4 regions of the Ruegeria sp. AG6 genome follow, and region 3 is predicted to be linked to each of the others. Evidence: riboswitches for the same ligand, from Rfam matches in the RefSeq annotation. Region 3 holds a riboswitch; each other region holds the start of a gene.
The links. A riboswitch is a leader RNA that binds a small molecule or an ion and turns the genes downstream of it on or off. The one in region 3 is predicted to bind cobalamin.

Region 1 (4,634 bases), on a different contig from region 3:
CTTCCGCTGGCCGGTGTCGCAACAAACGATCTGAGACATGCGGGCGGATGTGTTCGATCGAAACCTCGGTCAGCTTCGTTTGAAACGGGGGGTGACGGGCCGCGGGGTCAGTCTTCCTCGAACGGGTCCCACTCGTCTTCCACCTCGGGAAGCGCTTCGGTCTCGACCTTGGCGGCGCGTTGCTCCGGCGTTTCGATCCTAGTGATTTTCGCCTTTGGGAATTGCGCCAATACCGCCTGCACCAAAGGATGTTGTTCGGCCTCGGATTTCAGTGCGAGCTCGGCCTCATCCCTGACTTCTGCAATCGTGGGGGCTTCTCCGTCCGAGACGATCGAGACAGCCCACCGATTTCCTGTCCAGCGTTGCAAGGCAGTGCCCAGTCGTGGCGCCAGATCCGCCGGTGCCTGGGTGGCGGGTGTGAATTCGATTCGTCCGGGTTGATAGGAGACGAGGCGCACGCCGTTTTCCACCTCGACCAGCAACTTTACGTCGCGATTGGTCCGGATCAGTTCCACCACGTGGTCGAAGGTCGGGTAATGGGCAAGGGCCGTCTGGGCATCCTGCGCCAGGGCTGCAACCGGTGCGCCACCGGAACCGCGAGGGGACGGCGCGTAGGCAGGTGGATGGGTCGCGCCAGCCGGCGCCGGACCGGCGCCCGGTCGGGATATCGAAACGCCGCCATTGGGCCCGCCCGGCGGTGGTGGCGGGGCATCTTGCAACCGTTTGATCAGCTCTTCGGGGCTGGGCAAATCCGCCACATGGGTCAGGCGAATAACGGCCATTTCAGCGGCCATCATGGCGTTGGGCGCAGCCGAGACTTCCTCGAGCGCCTTCAGCAGCATTTGCCACATCCGGGTCAGAACCCGCATCGGCAGAGCCTCGGCCATGTGTTGGCCCCGGGTCCGTTCATCCGGAGAAACCGTCGGATCCTGCGCCGCGTCAGGCGTGATCTTCACGACGGACACCCAATGCGTGATCTCGGCCAGATCGCGCAGCACCGCCAGCGGGTCTGCGCCTTCGGCGTATTGGCCGCTCAACTCGGTAAGTGCTCCGGCGGCATCGCCGCGCAGGATCATATCCATAAGGTCCAGAACCCGGCCACGGTCTGCCAGTCCAAGCATTGCACGGACCTGATCGGCGGTCGTCTCGCCAGCCCCATGCGAAATCGCCTGATCCAGCAACGAGGTCGCATCCCGGGCCGATCCTTCCGCTGCTCGGGTGATCAGCGCCAGCGCGTCTTCGGCGATCTGGGCGTTTTCCGCTTCGGCGATCTTGCGCAGCAGGCCAATCATGTCTTCGGGTTCGATCCGGCGCAGGTCGAAACGCTGGCAGCGGGACAGCACAGTGACAGGGACTTTGCGGATTTCAGTGGTTGCGAAGATGAACTTCACATGCGCGGGCGGTTCTTCCAACGTCTTGAGCAGCGCGTTGAACGCGCTGGTCGAGAGCATATGAACCTCGTCGATGATGTAAATCTTGTAACGCGCGCTGGCGGCGCGATAGCGGACACTGTCAATGATCTCGCGGATGTCGTTGACGCCCGTACGGCTGGCGGCGTCCATCTCCATCACGTCGACATGGCGGCCTTCCATGATGGCGACACAATGTTCACACTGACCGCAGGGTTCGGTCGTGGGGCCACCGGTTCCGTCGGGTCCGATGCAGTTCATGCCCTTGGCGATGATCCTTGCGGTCGTGGTTTTGCCGGTGCCGCGAATGCCGGTCATGATGAAGGCCTGCGCGATCCGGTCGGCCGCGAACGCGTTTTTCAGGGTGCGCACCATGGCATCCTGACCCACCAGATCGGCAAAGGTTTCCGGGCGATACTTGCGGGCGAGAACCTGATAGGCGGGGCTGGAGCTGTCTGTCATGTCTTCTCGTTGGGATTCGGTGCTTGGGCACAGCGTAGTGGCCACCGTTGCCCGCGTCCACAGCGTGGCGCGATGATTTTTGATTTAGAAACGAGTCGCTTTCGCACTAAACTGCATCAGCGGATTTAATGGCTCATTTTTGTAAAGAGTTCTTTGGGGAGGACAGGATTCATGTCGCAGTTGGTGATCTATGCCCTGCAAGTCGGTGGCGGAACGCTGGCGCTGACCTCGATGCCCGGACGCGGCGGAGATTACTCCAGCGATCTGGATATGATCGCAGCGTGGCAGCCGGGGCTTGTTGTTTCGATGACGACGGATGTCGAAATGCTTCAGGACGGGGCGCAGGAATTTGGAAGCGATATTCAAAGCCGCGCCAGCCGATGGGTTCACCTGCCGATCGAAGATTTCGGAGCGCCGACAAAAGCGATTGATGACGCGTGGCCGTCCGTCAGCGCCGCGGCCCGGCACGCGCTGTCCGGCGGAGGTCGCGTATTGGTACACTGCCGCGGGGGCTGTGGCAGGTCAGGTATGATTGTCCTGCGGCTGATGGTCGAATGCGGCGAAGGCGCGGACACGGCGCTGCAACGATTGCGGGCGGTGCGCCCTTGCGCCGTCGAAACGGATGCGCAACTGGCCTGGGCCTCTCGGCGTGCCCAGGCACAGGTCAGTCTGGACTCAGATTGAAATCTGCGCGGGCGCGCAAGCAGGTTTTCGAGGCCGGATCGTAGAAACTTCGATCATCGCGCAGGGTAGGGTTTTCACGACGCCGGATGGCATCGCACTGAACGTGTTTCCGAAGATCAGGTCGGCATAGCCGTTCAGCGGCTCAATCGCGGTTTCGGGCTGCGTCCCGCAAAAGACACGAATGCGGTCTGATTGCGCGCGGAAAATTGCATGACATCCTTCGCTGCAATGTGACAGCGCGCTGCTGCCCTCAATCTCGAAATCGTCACTTGTGGCCGAGGTCGCCTGGGCCATGGCTTCGGATATCGAGCGCGCCAGCCGCGCCAAAGCGGGACAGGTTTTGCCCGTCCGCTGACATACTGTTGCACTGAATTCATGTGTCTTTGTCTTCCAGATCATCCTGCGCCCTCCGCGCTTGGTGGACAGGATATTTGGGACAGGTGGGACAGCGTGATGCCGTCAGGACCTGCCCGGACACCCCGCCCGAGTTTCGGTTTCGTTTCCGATGGCAGGTCTCCTGACTTGCGGGTCATCGCTTTGCCGACCTTCCCAGCCTTTGGGCCAGTGGTGTTTCGGCATCGCTTACCGCTTACAGTTGCGGGGGCAGTCGCGGATTTGGTTGTTGCCTGCATGACCAGACATTACCGCACCGTGTTCCCTTTTCATCCCGACCCCTTGTGGAGGCCGGAAACCATCACACAACCGCTAGCGTTTGAGCACGCATCGAGTCAAGCCGATCTTTTGACCGGACGCTTGGTCATGCTGGATACGGTGTTGGTTCATGCATAGTGTCGAGGGCGTTGAGGTTCGGAAACCGGATTTACCAAGCGCAAAGCCAGAGATCATGTTGGACACAGAGCAAACGGTAATGACCGAAGAATTTCGCTTTCCGTCCGGGCAGAAAACACTGTCTGCCCGGTTGTACAGCCCGCTGTCTTCGCCCGAAATCGTCGTCGTGCTGAACAGTGCAACGGGTGTGCCGCGCGATTATTACCGTCATTTCGCACGATGGCTTGCTGCCGAGCAGGGTATGGCCTGCCTGACCTATGACTATCGCGATTACGGGCATTCCTTGACCGGCCGCCTGAAAGATTCGCGTGCGACCATGGCGGATTGGGCCTTGATCGACATGCCCGCGGCACGGGCAGAAATGCGCAGACGGTTTCCCGATTCGCAGCATTGGACCATCGGCCATTCGATCGGCGCGATGTTGGGGCCTGTGCAGCCGGATATCGATCTGATTGATCGCATGATCTGTGTGTGTTCGGGGCTGGTAACCCTAAGCGACCATCCATGGCCCTATCGTGGTTTGGCAGGATTGTTCTGGTATGGTCATGCCCCGCTTTTGGCCCGAGCCCTTGGCTACCTTCCCGGAAAGGCGATCGGGTTCGGCTCGGATCTGCCGGCATCGGTCTATTGGCAGTGGCGCAAATGGTGTACGGCGCCTTTGAACTATGTGCCTGAAATCGGGCATGAGTTACCTGCGGCGCAGTGGAAGGATTCTGGAACGCCCGTGGATTTGTTCACCTTCGAGGACGACCAGATGGTGCCGCCGGAAGCGGTTTGGCGGCTTGCGGATCTTTACGGCCCCGATGCCAACCGCCACCTGCTGAGCCCTGCCGATTTCGGGTTGCCCGAGGTTGGTCATATCGGAGCATTTGCCCGGCGCAATGCAGCGGTTTGGCCGCGACTGATCGCTTGATCAGACGCGGCGCAGGACGGGCCGGGCACCGCCCAACGATCACCGGTTGCGAAGTTTCTTTTCCTTCATGACGCCACGGACCATCTTGCCGAACGCTTTGTCCCGCGCCCGGGACTGCGCGACGGTTTCAGAATTGCGCTGATCTTCGCGCCGAAGCTTGCGCCACCGGTCCAATCGAGCCGGATCAAGCGTGCCGTGGCTTATTGCCTTTTGCACGGCACATCCGGGCTCGGAGCTGTGCTGGCAATCCGAAAAACGGCAGTCCCGGCTCAACTCGGCAAGGTCCGAGAAAACGTCGTCGATCCCGTCCCGAGCGTCCAGCAGGCGCAACGCGCGCATTCCGGGTGTATCGATCAACCAGCCACCGTTGCGCATCC
Region 2 (4,634 bases), on a different contig from region 3:
TTTCTGTTTTTTGTGGAAGACCGGCTGCAACTGCCGGGCAAGGCGGGTCCTTTGTTGATCCTGTTCTTCCTGAGCGCAGGCGCGAGCGTTCCGCTGTGGGCAAAGCTCAGTAACAAAATTGGCCCGAAACAGACTCTGATTATCGCCATGCCGCTCTCGATCGCCGGCTTTATCGGCGCTGCCACACTGAGTTCAGGAAACCTTGCGGGTTTTGCAATGATCTGTCTCGCCTCGGGCGCGGCGTTGGGCGCGGATATGGTCGTGTTGCCTGCGATGTTCTCGATCGTCCTTACCCGGGCCGGGCTGAACGCATCAGCCGCGTTTGGCATCTGGTCCTTCGCTGGCAAACTGGGCCTCGCCCTGGCTGCCTTTTTCACTCTGCCGCTGCTGGAACGCAGCGGTTTCACCCCCGGTCAAACCAATTCAGCACAGGCTCTGGATACACTCAATCTTGCCTATGCGGTGCTGCCCTGCATCCTGAAAGTCGGAGCGTTCGGGATGGTGTTGACCCTGCCCACCGAGGTCACAAGCAAATGAACGCTTTCAGCATCATCCTTCTGGTCCTTCTGACCGCCGTCTTCATCCGTGCAAGGCTGCTGAGCTTTCGCGCGCAATCGCCGTCCGATTACAGTGGCACCGGGCCAAATTTTTCGCTGAAAAAACACCTGAACGGAGAGATCTTGTCCGAAGGCCTGATCTATGGCCCCAACGGCAAAATGTCGAACAGCTTTGTCGCGCGCATGTCCGGCGAATGGCAAGGCAACTCGGGCACGCTGACCGAGTACTTCACCTATTCCAACGGAAAACAGATGACCCGCAAATGGTACCTGACGCTGGGAACTGGCAACACATTCACGGCAATGGCGGATGATATCGTGGGCGAAGGTCGGGGCATTATCTCGGGGTCCACGGTAAAACTGACCTATCGTATCATTCTGCCAGATGACGCTGGTGGACACACACTGGATGTCACCGATTGGATGTACCTGACAGAAACCGGCGTCATCATGAATCGGTCCGAGATGCGCAAGTTTGGCGTCAAGGTCGCGGAACTGATCGCCACAATGCGTCCAAGCCCCAGATCGAAACCGATGCATCCAAGTGGGTCAAACGGGTATGACGCGACTTTGGAAGGGAAGCCGTTGCAATGATCACCTTTCGCTCTTTCATCGCCTGCATTGCCATCGCAAGCCTTACACTTCTGGCGGCCTGCTCCAGCAAACCGAAGGTACCAAAAACGTTTCTGTCGGACCGGCAGTTGAACCTGGAAGAGTTTTTTGAGGGTAAAACAGTGGCCTACGGTCAGTTTCAGGATGTTCTGGGAAATATCCCCCGCAGATTCACGGTTGATATCGACGGAACATGGGACGGCGAAACCCTGACCCTGGTCGAAGACTTCGTCTACGACGATGGCGCGACGGAACAACGCATCTGGACATTGACCAAAACCGGAGAGGATACGTGGACCGGTACGGCGCCTGGCGTGCTGGGCACCGCCAGCGGGATTGAACGCGGGGATACGTTCAACTGGAAATACAAGATCGACCTGCCGATCAAGGACGGGACCATGCGTGTCAAATTCGACGACTGGATGTGGCTGCTGGATGACGACCGTCTGCTGAACCGCGCGTATGTCTCACGCTATGGCGTCCGTCTGGGTGAAGTCATCCTGTTCTTCGAGAAGAAATAGGGCCGTCAGGCCCGGTTTCATCACAAAAGTCAGTAGAAAATAAACTCGTCCACCAATGCTGTCGTCGATCCCTTGACCTCACCGGCCGTGTTTGCCCTTGGCCCGTCCGAGGCTGCGCCCTCGGCGCGTTCGCCGCCCTCGACCTTCAAGCGCGCGCGTTCTATCTGCCCCCAGAGGAAAAACAGACCATCCCGTTTTCCCATGAGGCGCGAAGGAACTGTTGTCCGCAAAACACCTGTTTTCGGTTTTGGCATCTGCTCTCTTACTGCCTCCGGTGTTTTCCACCATTTTCGGAAAACGTAATGGTTTTTCCCGAAAAAGACAATTTTTTATGGACAAAATGAGGTTTTCTACCGTCCGTTGACAGGATGGACTGACAACTCTCGCATGACGGATATTCGCCTTCTTCACCTGCCTCATGGCAAGCCAGCACTATCCCAAACGGATCAACTTCACCCAAAAGGGTTTGCTGCAAACCTCCTTCACTTGGCCTGACTCTCTCTTTTCCAGCCATGCTCAGGCGACGTGCAGCGTTTCGTTTCTGAGCAGAGCAGCCGGGCCTTCGCTGTCACGGCTGGGGGACAATTTGACGGCGCGGATGTCAGACGTGGCCGCATCCATCGCAAAGCCCACTGGCCCCTGCAGAACGCCGTGCTGGCGGGCTTGCCATGCCCCTGTGCCAAGGACCGTGATCCCGGCGCCGTCCACTCAACCGGAAAATTTCCATGTCTGTTTTGAAACCGGAAATGTCGCAAGCATTTCAGCGCCCAAGCAGGTAGAAAGTAGGCTGCCATCGTGAGGTGCCGCTGTTTGATTCTCAGACCGCGGAGAATTGGGAAGCCGGTGGAATTCCGGCGCTGCCCCCGCAACGGTAAGGAAGGTCAGGTTCGACAATCAACCACTGGGACGAGGATCCCGGGAAGGTGTCGCAACCGGGTGCAAGCCCCTTTCAAGTCCGGAAACCAGCCTTGCAGATATGTCAAACCGCGGGTGGCGGTGGGGACACGGGTTTCGGACGTGGTCCTCGCGCGCCTCCGGACGGTTCCTCCCTGTCATCTGCCCAAGCAATGCCGCGGGGCGCGGCAGGAGAGCCAGAAGTGAACAATGTCCAAAACCTGTTGGCGCGTCGAATCCCGGGCTATGCTCTGGAACGGGCCTTTTACACCGACCCCGAGATCTTTCAGACCGACCTGGAAACCATCCACTATCGCGAATGGCTCTTTGCCATTCCGGCCTGTGAACTGGTGAAAGCCGGCGACTATGTAACGTACAACGTGGGTGCCTATCGCGTGATCATCGTGCGCGGCGCCGACAACCAGATCCGGGCGTTTCACAACACCTGCCGCCATCGCGGCTCGATCATATGCAAGGCAGCAAAAGGCAACGCGCCGAAGCTGGTTTGCCCGTATCACCAATGGACCTACGAGCTTGACGGCTCTTTGCTGTGGGCCCGCGACATGGGGCCGGAGTTTGATCCCAGACAGCATGGTTTGAAGACGGTTCATTGCCGCGAGCTTGCCGGGTTGGTCTATATCTGTCTGGCGGATGTCGCCCCGGATTTTGACACGTTTGCCAATATCGCGCGCCCGTATCTTGAGCCGCATGATCTTGCGAATGCCAAGGTCGCATTCGAAAGCTCGATCATCGAGAACGGCAACTGGAAACTGGTCTGGGAAAACAATCGCGAGTGCTATCACTGCGGCGGCAACCACCCTGCGCTGTGCCGGACCTTCCCTGATGATCCGGGCGTGACGGGGATCGAAGGCGGTGAAACCCCAGCCTATATGCAAGCCCATTTCGACAGGTGCCAGTCAGCGGGTATGCCATCGCAGTTCTATCTGCACGAGGACGGCCAATTCCGTCTGGCGCGGATGCCGCTGAAAGAAGGCGCCGAGAGCTATACGATGGACAGGAAATCCGCCGTGCGCCGCTGGTTGGGCCGGTCGCCCTTTGCGGATGCGGGATCGCTTTTGAAGTTCCACTATCCGACCACGTGGAACCACTTTCTTGCCGATCACTCGATTGTTTTCCGTGTTACGCCGATCAGCCCGACAGAGACCGAGGTCACGACCAAATGGCTGGTCAACAAGGATGCGGTTGAAGGCGTTGACTACGACGTGAAACGCCTGACCGAAGTCTGGGTCGCCACGAATGACGAAGACCGTCAGGTGGTCGAGGACAACCAGCAGGGCATCAACAGCCCGGCCTATGTGCCCGGCCCGTATTCAGCCATTCAGGAATCCGGCGTACTGCAATTCGTGGATTGGTATTGCAGCACAGTGTCGGCCCGCCTGACCCCTGACTACATGGCGGCGGAGTAAGTCTGATGAAAGATCTGGACACGCTTTCATCAGCCGTTTGGCAGGATGGAGAGATGCTGGAATGTGTCTCGGTCGTGCCCGAGATGCCGAACACCGCCAGCTTTTCGTTCCGAGCCCCCTCGGGGGCGCAGTTCGCCTATCACCCCGGTCAGTTCCTGACGCTCGAGATTCCGGCGCCCGGCCAGCCCGGGGGAGTCGTGTATCGCACCTACACAATCTCATCGTCGCCATCGCGGCCGCGGTCGATCACCATCACCGCCAAAGCGCAACCCGACAGTATCGGCACGCGCTGGATGCTGGACAATCTTCAACCCGGCATGCGGCTCAAGGCCGTTGGGCCTGCGGGCCTGTTCACCAACGCACTGAGCGATGCGCGCAAGTTCCTGTTTATCTCGGCTGGCTCAGGCATCACACCGATGATGTCAATGACCACCTGCATGTGGGACGAAGGCCGCGATCTGGACGTTGTCTTCATCAACTGCGCCAAGCGGCCATCCGAGATTATCTTCCGCCAGCGCTTGGAACAGATGGCCAGCCGCACGGATGGTTTGGACCTGAAATTCGTTGTGGAAGAGCCGGACCGCTACCGCCCATGGACGGGATATCAGGGTCAGTTCAACCAA
Region 3 (4,634 bases):
GAACAGGCAGAGTTCGGGATCATCGGCGCAAACAACTTCTGCAAGAACGCGCTGAGACAGCAACCAGACTGACCGAATTCTCTGTACCAAGAAGGACCAAGACATGATTCTGTGCTGTGGTGAAGCGCTGATAGATATGATTTCAGAACCGACCGCGTCGGGCGCAATTGGTTTTGTGCCACATACTGGTGGTGCAGTTCTGAACACAGCCGTCGCGATGGGACGTCTGGGTGTTCCGGTTGGGATGCTGACAGGTTTGTCATCGGACATGTTCGGCCAGCAACTGATCGATGCGCTGAAAGCGAGCCATGTGGACACGACACATGTCATCATCTCGGACCGCCCTACCACGCTTGCCTTTGTGCAGCTCTCGGATGGACACGCGTCTTACAGCTTTGTTGATGAAAACACCGCAGGCCGGATGTTGCTGCCCGAGGACATGCCCGATCAGCTTCCCGCTGTCTCTGCCCTGTATCTCGGCGGAATCAGCCTTGCGTGTGAACCTTGCGCAGATGCATATGCCGCCCTTCTGGACCGCCACGGTTCCGACCGTGCGGTGATGCTGGACCCGAATATTCGCCCGGATTTCATCAAGGATCAAACCCGGTTTCGGACGCGTTTGAACCGCATGATCTCGCGTGCGGATATCGTCAAGGTTTCAGACGAGGACCTGGACTGGATCATTCCGGGCGCTGAATCCGAAGCCGCAAAGGCGTCTGTGCTGTTGCAGGCGGGTCCTTCCGTTGTCATCGTCACGCGCGGCAGTGACGGGGCGCACGGTTACCTGGCGGATGGTTCCGAAGTTTCGGTTCCTGTGAAGCCCGTTGAAGTGGTCGATACGATCGGCGCAGGTGACACGTTCAACGCCGGCGTTCTGACCGAGCTCAGCCGCGCAGGGCATCTGACCAAGTCAGGTCTGCGCGGATTGACGGTTGAAAGCCTGCAAGCAGCCATGGAACTGGGCGCTGACGTGGCGGCCGTGACCGTTTCCCGAGCCGGGGCAGAACCCCCCTGGGCGCACGAACTTTGATCTGTGGGACGGCATGATGAAACGATCCGAAATCAACCGTATCAAGACCCGGGCACAGGCGTTCATTCAGTCCTTCGGTGCCGCGTTGCCACCCTTTGCGGATTGGTCGCCCGAGAAAATGCGCAGCCCTCTGGCCGAAACGATCCGCAGTCGCGGGCTGGGATGGGACATTACCGATTACGCCCAGGGCCGTTTTGATGAACTTGGACTGTTTCTATTCACTTTGCGCAATGGTGAGGCGAAGGATCTGAAATCCGGGCGCGGGATGCTCTATGCGGAAAAACTGTTGATCTCGAAAGAAAATCAGCTTTCTCCGATGCACCGGCATATCATCAAGGCAGAAGACATCATCAACCGGGGCGGCGGCGATCTCGTTCTGGAAATCCATGCGTCGGATCCAAACGGTGGCGTCGACCGCGACAACCCGGTGACGGTCCCAAGCGATGCCTGCCCTGTAACCTTGCAACCCGAAGAGCACTTGCGGCTGAAGCCGGGGCAAAGCGTAACTCTGATGCCCGGCATCTGGCACGCTTTCTGGGCCGAGCGCGGTGATTGCCTTATTGGCGAGGTATCGACCGTGAATGACGACCGAACGGACAATGTGTTTGAAAAGCCAATCCCACGGTTTTCAAAGATTGAGGAAGATACCGAACCGGATTTTCTTCTTGTATCAGACTATTGACACCGTTCGGTCCGGGCTGGCGCAGCAGGATCGCTGGCTCAACCGTTGCAATTCCGTCCACCACCCTTTCGCCTGCCGCTTGACAAGTCAGGCGTAGCCGGACTAGCTGAGCGGGATGGTTCCGTAAGAGATGAAAATGGGAACACGGTGCGGCGCTGGAATGTGCCAAGTCCGTGACTGCCCCCGCAACTGTAAGCGGTGAGCGACGCCACTTCACCACTGACCCAAAAGGGTTGGGAAGGTCGGCCAAGCAACGACCCGCAAGTCAGGAGACCTGCCATCACACTATGAACCAACCCGAGGCGGGGCGTCTCGGAAGGAGGCTTGATGGCGCGTTTGCGTAATATCCGGGTATGTGCCCTCTGTTTGCATCTGGCAAACGACGGAGAAGGCAATGACCTGCTATTCTGATCACTACGTTCTGATCTGTTCAACATGTCAGGGGACGATGTCTGCCGAAGCCGCACAAGACGCGCTGGATGCCCGGTTGCCTGACGGTTTTGAAACCCGAATGGTGGCCTGCATGGCAGGTTGTGAACGGGCCATGACCGTCGGATTTCAGGCCCCGGGCAAAGCGCAGTACCTGTTTGGCGATATCACGACATCCCGCGATCTGTCTGCCTTGGTCGAATTTGCGATCCAGTTCGGCGACAGCGACGACGGCTGGACCAGTGCCTCGGACCGCCCCCCTGCCCTTTTCGCAAAGACCTTATCGCGAATTCCCGCTTTACCTTTCGGGGGGTCATCATGAGTTTTCTGATTGCAGAGAATTTGGGATACTACGCTCTCAATGGCGACATCCTGTTGCAGGATGTGTCCTTTCGTCTGGAAGAAGGATCAATTCTGGCAATCGCCGGGCCGAACGGCGCCGGCAAAACCACTCTGCTGAAACTGCTGTGCGGGATTGAACGGATTGCGTTGGGCGATGTTTGGATAGAAGGACAAAGCCTTCGGACCCTGTCCGCCCGCCAACGTGCCCGCTCCATTGCTGTGGTCGGGCAGCAGGAAATGCCCGACGGGCGGATGCGCCTGCAAGACTACGTTGCGCTGGGGCAAATCCCGATTCAGGGCGAACGTTCGGTGACTCAGCACAGGGCTGATCTTGAACGGGTGCTGACGACGACCGAGCTGTTGCATTTTGCCAACAAAACGATGGGTCAACTGTCCGGCGGAGAACGTCAGCGCGCGCACATCGCGCGCGCTCTGGCCCAGAACCCGTCCTTGCTGTTTCTGGACGAGCCAACCAACCATCTGGACCCCGATGCCAAGGGGCACATGCTGTCTCTGGTCGCTGATCTGGGGGTAACGGTCGTCATGATCGTCCATGATCTGGTCATGATCCCGGAATTCGCCACCCATGTGGCGTTGATGAAAGCCACGCGCCTGACGGGGTTCGGGCCTGTTGGCGAAGTTCTGACCCCAGACCGGGTAAGTGAGACATTCGGCGTGGATTATCTGTGCTTTCAGCACGAAGGCCGCATGATCCCCGCACTGGACATCCGAAAACGGAAATTGTCATAATAACAGGAACTTACATATGATGCAGAAACTCTGGCCGGTGGTTGTCTTCGCTGGCTTCGCAGGTGGCGTGGCAGCGGAAGCCGTCACCGTGGACAATTGCGGCGAACCGCTGGTTTTTGACTCGGCGCCGGAACGTCTGGTCGTACATGATATGAACATGGCGGATATGGCCTTTGCACTCGGCCTTCAGGACAAGATCGTGGGACTTACCGGGATTTCGGGCTGGTACAAAACCAGCCCTGACTTTGATGCTCAGCGCGGCGACATCCCAGAGCTTGCCCCCAAGTACCCGACGATTGAAAACCTTGTGGCCGTCGAACCTGATCTGTTTTTTGCCGGTTGGTACTATGGCATGAAACCCGGCGGAGATGTCACGCCCGACACGCTGGAACCCTTTGGTATCAAGACCATGATCCTGACCGAAAGCTGCGTGCATCTGGACGAGGATCGCCCCGAAGCCAGCATGAACCTGTTGTTTGATGACGTTCTGCGCCTGGGCAAGGTCATGCAGGTCGAAGACAAGGCCGAGGCGCTGGTTGCCGGCTGGAAGGACAAGTTGTCCGCCATTCAAGCAAAAACAGCCGATCTGGAAAAGCCGCGGGTATTCCTGTTGGACGGACCGGCCGATGCTCCGTTTACCGCCGGCAAGTTCGCCATTCCCGATGCGATGATCGCAGCCGCTGGCGGTGAGAACGTAACTCATGATCTGGATACCAGCTGGGGCCGCACGTCGTGGGAAGCTGTGGCAGCGGCTAACCCGGAATTTCTGGTGCTGCTCGACTATCAGTCCGGCAACGGCGCAGAGGACACTTTCCAGTTCCTCAAGGATCACCCGGTGATGTCACAAACGGACGCGGTAAAGAACGAGCGCTGGATTGGCCTGCGTTACGAAGAGCTGACTCCCGGCCCGGCAAATATCGAGGCGATCGAGAAGATGGCACAGGCGATGCACCCGGAGACCAACTGATATGGTCCAATTGGGCCGTTTGATAGTGCTGGGGGCGGTTGTTCTGACCGCCCTTTTGCTGTTGTCGATCGTCTATGGGACCACCCCAATCCCCGTGCGCGAAGTCTTTTCGGCAATCGGCCTCGGAACCGGTATGGTGGAAGGAGACATGTCGCCCTTGCACCGGATCGTCTTCGACCTTCGCCTGCCCCGCGCCCTGTTTGCCGCCGTGATTGGTGCGGGTCTGGGCGTCGTTGGTGTCGTTCTGCAAACAACGACGCGAAACGATCTGGCAGATCCGTTTCTGTTCGGTCTGTCCTCGGGTGCTGCTGCCGGCGCCGTTCTGGTGATCACCGTCACAGGGGATGTCCTGGGAATCTGGACGTTGCCGCTGGCAGCATTTTGCGGTGGCCTGATCGCGTCCGGCATTGTTCTGGCGCTGGTTCAGGGCTTGC
Region 4 (4,634 bases), on a different contig from region 3:
CTTCTGTTCGACGGCTTCGCATCCAATGCCGTCATCTCGATCATTGCGGTCATGATCGTCGGGGCCGGTCTGGACAAGACGGGGATCATGAACAAGGTGGCTGCCGTCATACTCAAATACGGCGGCAAATCCGAAGGCAGGGTTGTACCAATCATTTCCGGCACCGTTGGCGTCATATCCTCGTTCATGCAGAATGTAGGCGCCGCTGCTCTGTTTCTGCCGGTTGTCAGCCGAATTTCCACACGGTCAGGCATACCGCTGTCGCGCCTGCTCATGCCAATGGGATTCTGCGCCATTTTGGGCGGCACAATGACGATGGTCGGGTCGTCTCCTCTTATCCTGCTGAACGATCTGATCCTGACGGCAAATGACAGTCTGCCGGCCTCTCAGAAAATGGAGCCCTTCGGCCTGTTCTCGGTCACGCCGATCGGTGCGGTTCTGATCCTGACGGGAATTGGTTACTTTCTGCTGTTGGGACGCTGGGTTTTGCCCGAGGCTGAAGGACCTGACAATACGGGTACCGGACAAGGGACACAGGAATACCTGCAAAGGGTCTATGGCCTCAAAGCTGATGTGTTCGAAGTCGTGGTGCCCGAGGACAGCCCCCTGGTCGGCGAGATTCTGGCCGACATCAACCACGAAAACCACCTGTACATCATTTCAACCTTCTATCGCGGCAAAACCTCGATGGTTCAGGTTTTGACAGCGGAAATTGCAGCGCCGTGTCGGCTGGCCATCGTCGGCCGCCGTTGGGAGGTCGAGAAGTTCGCCGAGAAATACGGGCTGACCGTTCTTCCGGACTTGGACATTTTCGTCGAAGAGTTCGCCCCAACCAATGCAGGCGTGGCCGAGGTGGTCATCACGCCTGACAGCAAGCTGATCGGCAAATGCCCCCGCGAGCTTTTGTTTCGCAAGACCTACGGGATGTCGCTGCTGGCCATTCACCGCGGCGAAGAGACGCTGAGCCATGTCGAGACCGAGGATCACGAATCCACGCAGATCGGGCTCGAAAAGTTTCAGGCGGGCGACATGCTTGTGGCCCATACCAGATGGGACAACCTGATGCGGATCAAACGAGATCCGGATTTCGTCGTTGTGACGACAGACTTTCCTCAGGACGAGCTGAGGCCGCAAAAAGTCGGCTGGGCCCTGGCATTCTTCGCCATTTCGCTGTCGTTGATCCTGTTCACGGACGTCCGGCTTTCACTCTGTCTTCTTACCGGCGCGGTGGGCATGATGCTGACCCGTGTGCTCAGCGTGGACGAGGCGTACCGCGCGGTCGGATGGAACACCGTATTCCTGCTCGCCTGCCTCATACCTTTGGGACAAGCCGTGCAGAACACAGGCACGGCCGCGTGGATCGCCCAGCAGATCATGATAATTCTGGACGGCTGGCCGCTCTGGTCGTTGCAAACCGGCATCGCCATTCTGGCGACGGCCTTTTCTTTGGTCATGTCCAACGTGGGGGCCACGGTCCTGCTGGTGCCTCTGGCAGTATCGATTGCGGTGGCGGCGGGTGGAAACCCGGCCGTCTTTGCCCTGACGGTCGCCATATCGACCTCGAACAGCTTCATCATCCCAACCCATCAGGTAAACGCGTTGATCATGGGTCCGGCCGGATACAAGGTGATGGATTTCGTTCGCTCCGGCGGAATAATGACGGCGCTGTTTCTGGTCGTCTCCCTGCTCATGATCAACGTCATCTATTAGCGCAAGAGGATCTGCGGTGTTCGGTGGTCTTTTCCCATCATCGGGACAGGTTCAGTCAAGGCACCCGTTCACCATAGTCTACGCCCCTTGCTAACATACTGTTCGTCGCCCGGCCCATCTCAGGCTGGGTCCCGGCACGCCATGCCGCCCATCGACGCCCACAGGTCGCTTTCCATGCCTCTGCATCATTGTTGCGCGCGACTCGCTTGACAAGCAGGCCAGCGGTGCCGCATGTCCCTTTCGTTGGTGTCGGTGACAGCCGATGAAAAGGGAATGCGTCAACGGTCTTGCCGCCAAACGCAGCCGCCCCCGCGACCGTGAACGGAGAGGATGCCCAATGCCACTGGCCCGAAAGCCGGGAAGGCGGGACATCCGACAGAGGCCCGCCTCTGGCATCCGCAAGCCGGGAGACCTGCCAACAACCGAAGTTGAAACCGGGCGGGGTGTTCCGGTGTCGGGTCCATGACCATTCGTGGCCCGCATGAAACCCCGTCCCCCGCGAAGAGGATTTGGGGGGATGAGAGACATGACCGATACCGCACCAGTCGAGTTGCTGGTCTGTACCACCTGCCGTCGCGGCCTGCCTGTGGAAGATGACACGCAACGCCCGGGCGCTTTGTTACACAAGGCTCTGGAACAGGCGGACCTGCCCGACGGTGTCACCCTGAAAGCCGTTGAATGCCTGTCAAACTGTGATCAAGGCTGTTCGATCGTGTTGCGCGGGCCGGGCCGCTGGACCTTCGTGTATGAAAACCTGAACGAAACAGATCATGTCGACGTCATCGTCGACGGCGCGACCAAGTATCTGGCCACCGAAGATGGTTTGGTGAAATGGCGCGAACGCCCCGAACATTTTCGCAAGAACTGTGCCTCGCGCATTCCCCCCATTGGAGCCTGACATGTCGAACCTCGAAAAACTCCCCGTCACAGTGATCACCGGCTTTCTGGGATCGGGCAAGACCACTTTGGTGCGTCACCTGATGCAGAACCCACAGGGCAAGCGCCTTGCTGTCGTGGTCAACGAGTTCGGCGATGTAGGCGTCGATGGCGACATCCTGAAATCCTGCGCCATTCCTGATTGCCCGGCGGAAAACATCATGGAACTGGCCAATGGCTGCATCTGCTGCACCGTGGCAGATGATTTCATTCCCACCATCGAGGCCCTGATGGCGTTGGAGCCACGCCCGGATCACATCCTGATCGAAACCAGCGGTCTGGCCCTGCCGAAACCGCTGCTCAAGGCATTCGACTGGCCTGACATCCGCTCGAAGATCACCGTCGACGGCGTGATCGCCCTGGCCGATGCCGAGGCCGTGGCCGCAGGCCGCTTCGCGCCCAATGTCGAAGCAGTGGATGCGCAGCGCATGGCCGATGACTCGATCGACCACGAAACGCCCCTTTCCGAGGTGTTCAAGGATCAGATCTCGTGCGCTGACATCATCCTGCTGACCAAGCCCGACCTCGCCGGCCCCGAAGGCGTGGCCAAAGCGCGCGAGATCATCGCCGCCGAGGCGCCGCGCCCCCTACCCGTCGTCGAAGTGGCAGAAGGTGCCGTGGACGTGCGCGTTGTGCTGGGTCTGGAAGCCGCCGCCGAGGATGACATGGACGCCCGACCCTCGCATCACGACGGCCATCACGATCACGAGCATGACGATTTCGAAAGCATCATCGTCGAGCTGCCCGAGCAGACCGATCCGGCCCAACTGGTCGCCAATATCGAACGCCTGGCCAATGAACTGAACATCCTGCGCGTCAAAGGGTATGCCGCCGTTCAGGGCAAACCCATGCGCCTGCTGGTCCAGGCAGTGGGTGCCCGCGTGCGTCACCAGTATGACCGCCCGTGGGAACCCGGTGAAGAACGCCGTTCGCGTCTGGTCGTCATCGCCGAGCATGACGATATCAAAGAGGCGGAAATCCGCGAAATCCTCGTGGGTGTGCGTGAGGCCGCCGAGTAAGCCATGCACGTCGTCTTTCGCGAAAGCCACGGGCTCGAGGAAACCGAGACCCCAACCGATCTGGGCCAGAGCCCGGCGGACCTGGTGGTGCTGTCCTTTTCGGACAGCGACCTAGGCGCTTTCGCGGCGGGCTGGCATCGTGGTGGCGGACCGGAAGGGCGAATGCCGACCCTGCGGCTGGCGAATTTGACGGCTCTGAAACACCCGCTGTCGGTCGATACCTATGTCGAACAGACGCTTCAAGGCGCCAAGGGCATTCTGATCCGTCTGATCGGCGGGGTGCCCTACTGGGCTTATGGGTTGCAGCAGGTTCTGGCGCTGGCGCAGGCCAAGGGCATCGCACTGGCGGTGCTGCCCGCCGACGGGCGCGAGGACACGCGGCTGGATGACTATTCCACCCTGCCGGTCTCGACCCTGCGGCGTCTGGCGCATCTGTGCGATACCGGCGGCGAGGTCGCGGCACAGGCGGCGCTGGCGCAGATGGCTTTGGCGGCGGGGCTTTATGCCGGTCCGGTGATGGGCGCCAAGACCTTGCCCGAATGTGGCGTGTGGTGTCCGGATCGCGGCGTAATCCCGGTGGAAACCGCATTCGAAGGCAAGACCAAACGAATCCTCGTCACCTTTTACCGCGCTTACCTGACCTCGGCAGACACCGCCCCGATCGCAGCCCTGATCCGCAGCCTGCGCGCCCGTGGATACGCGGCGGTGGGCCTGTTTGCCCCGTCTCTCAAGGCGCCTGTAGCCGCCGAATGGTTGCGGGAACAGGTTGTTGCGCTGAACCCATCTGCCATTATCAACGCCACTTCGTTTTCGGGAAAAGGCGCGTCGGGAACGTCGCCTCTGGACGCTGCAGGCGTGCCGGTGTTTCAGGTCGCTCTCGCCACCTCGCGCCGCAAAGCCTGGGCCGAGGCGGAACGCGGTTTGTCCCCGGCCGATCTTGCCATGCATGTGGTACTGCCCGAGGTGGAT

Region 1: another riboswitch for cobalamin. It lies ahead of ACR0I0_RS19365 (hypothetical protein); the one in region 3 lies ahead of ACR0I0_RS09670 (DUF1636 family protein).
Region 2: another riboswitch for cobalamin. It lies ahead of ACR0I0_RS15065 (aromatic ring-hydroxylating oxygenase subunit alpha); the one in region 3 lies ahead of ACR0I0_RS09670 (DUF1636 family protein).
Region 4: another riboswitch for cobalamin. It lies ahead of ACR0I0_RS00315 (DUF1636 family protein); the one in region 3 lies ahead of ACR0I0_RS09670 (DUF1636 family protein).

What each region holds. Positions count from the first base shown of each region.
Region 1 is NZ_JBQFYQ010000015.1:7,542-12,175, forward strand. It holds gene ACR0I0_RS19355 (DNA polymerase III subunit gamma/tau) at 108-1,871, opposite strand; gene ACR0I0_RS19360 (protein-tyrosine phosphatase family protein) at 2,043-2,555, shown strand; gene ACR0I0_RS19365 (hypothetical protein) at 2,547-2,954, opposite strand; cobalamin riboswitch at 3,046-3,266, opposite strand; gene ACR0I0_RS19370 (alpha/beta hydrolase family protein) at 3,424-4,257, shown strand; gene rsgA (ribosome small subunit-dependent GTPase A) at 4,297-4,634, opposite strand, start outside.
Region 2 is NZ_JBQFYQ010000007.1:152,788-157,421, forward strand. It holds gene ACR0I0_RS15040 (MFS transporter) at 1-537, shown strand, start outside; gene ACR0I0_RS15045 (DUF3833 domain-containing protein) at 534-1,151, shown strand; gene ACR0I0_RS15050 (DUF3833 family protein) at 1,148-1,690, shown strand; gene ACR0I0_RS15055 (hypothetical protein) at 1,720-1,944, opposite strand; partial or broken gene ACR0I0_RS15060 (IS5/IS1182 family transposase) at 2,246-2,398, opposite strand; cobalamin riboswitch at 2,472-2,675, shown strand; gene ACR0I0_RS15065 (aromatic ring-hydroxylating oxygenase subunit alpha) at 2,758-4,011, shown strand; gene ACR0I0_RS15070 (FAD-binding oxidoreductase) at 4,017-4,634, shown strand, end outside.
Region 3 is NZ_JBQFYQ010000003.1:119,910-124,543, reverse strand. It holds gene ACR0I0_RS09685 (glucokinase) at 1-72, shown strand, start outside; gene ACR0I0_RS09680 (carbohydrate kinase family protein) at 104-1,030, shown strand; gene ACR0I0_RS09675 (D-lyxose/D-mannose family sugar isomerase) at 1,047-1,712, shown strand; cobalamin riboswitch at 1,812-2,008, shown strand; gene ACR0I0_RS09670 (DUF1636 family protein) at 2,107-2,463, shown strand; gene ACR0I0_RS09665 (ABC transporter ATP-binding protein) at 2,460-3,233, shown strand; gene ACR0I0_RS09660 (ABC transporter substrate-binding protein) at 3,250-4,200, shown strand; gene ACR0I0_RS09655 (FecCD family ABC transporter permease) at 4,202-4,634, shown strand, end outside.
Region 4 is NZ_JBQFYQ010000001.1:65,219-69,852, reverse strand. It holds gene ACR0I0_RS00320 (SLC13 family permease) at 1-1,710, shown strand, start outside; cobalamin riboswitch at 1,938-2,144, shown strand; gene ACR0I0_RS00315 (DUF1636 family protein) at 2,237-2,608, shown strand; gene cobW (cobalamin biosynthesis protein CobW) at 2,610-3,665, shown strand; gene cobN (cobaltochelatase subunit CobN) at 3,669-4,634, shown strand, end outside.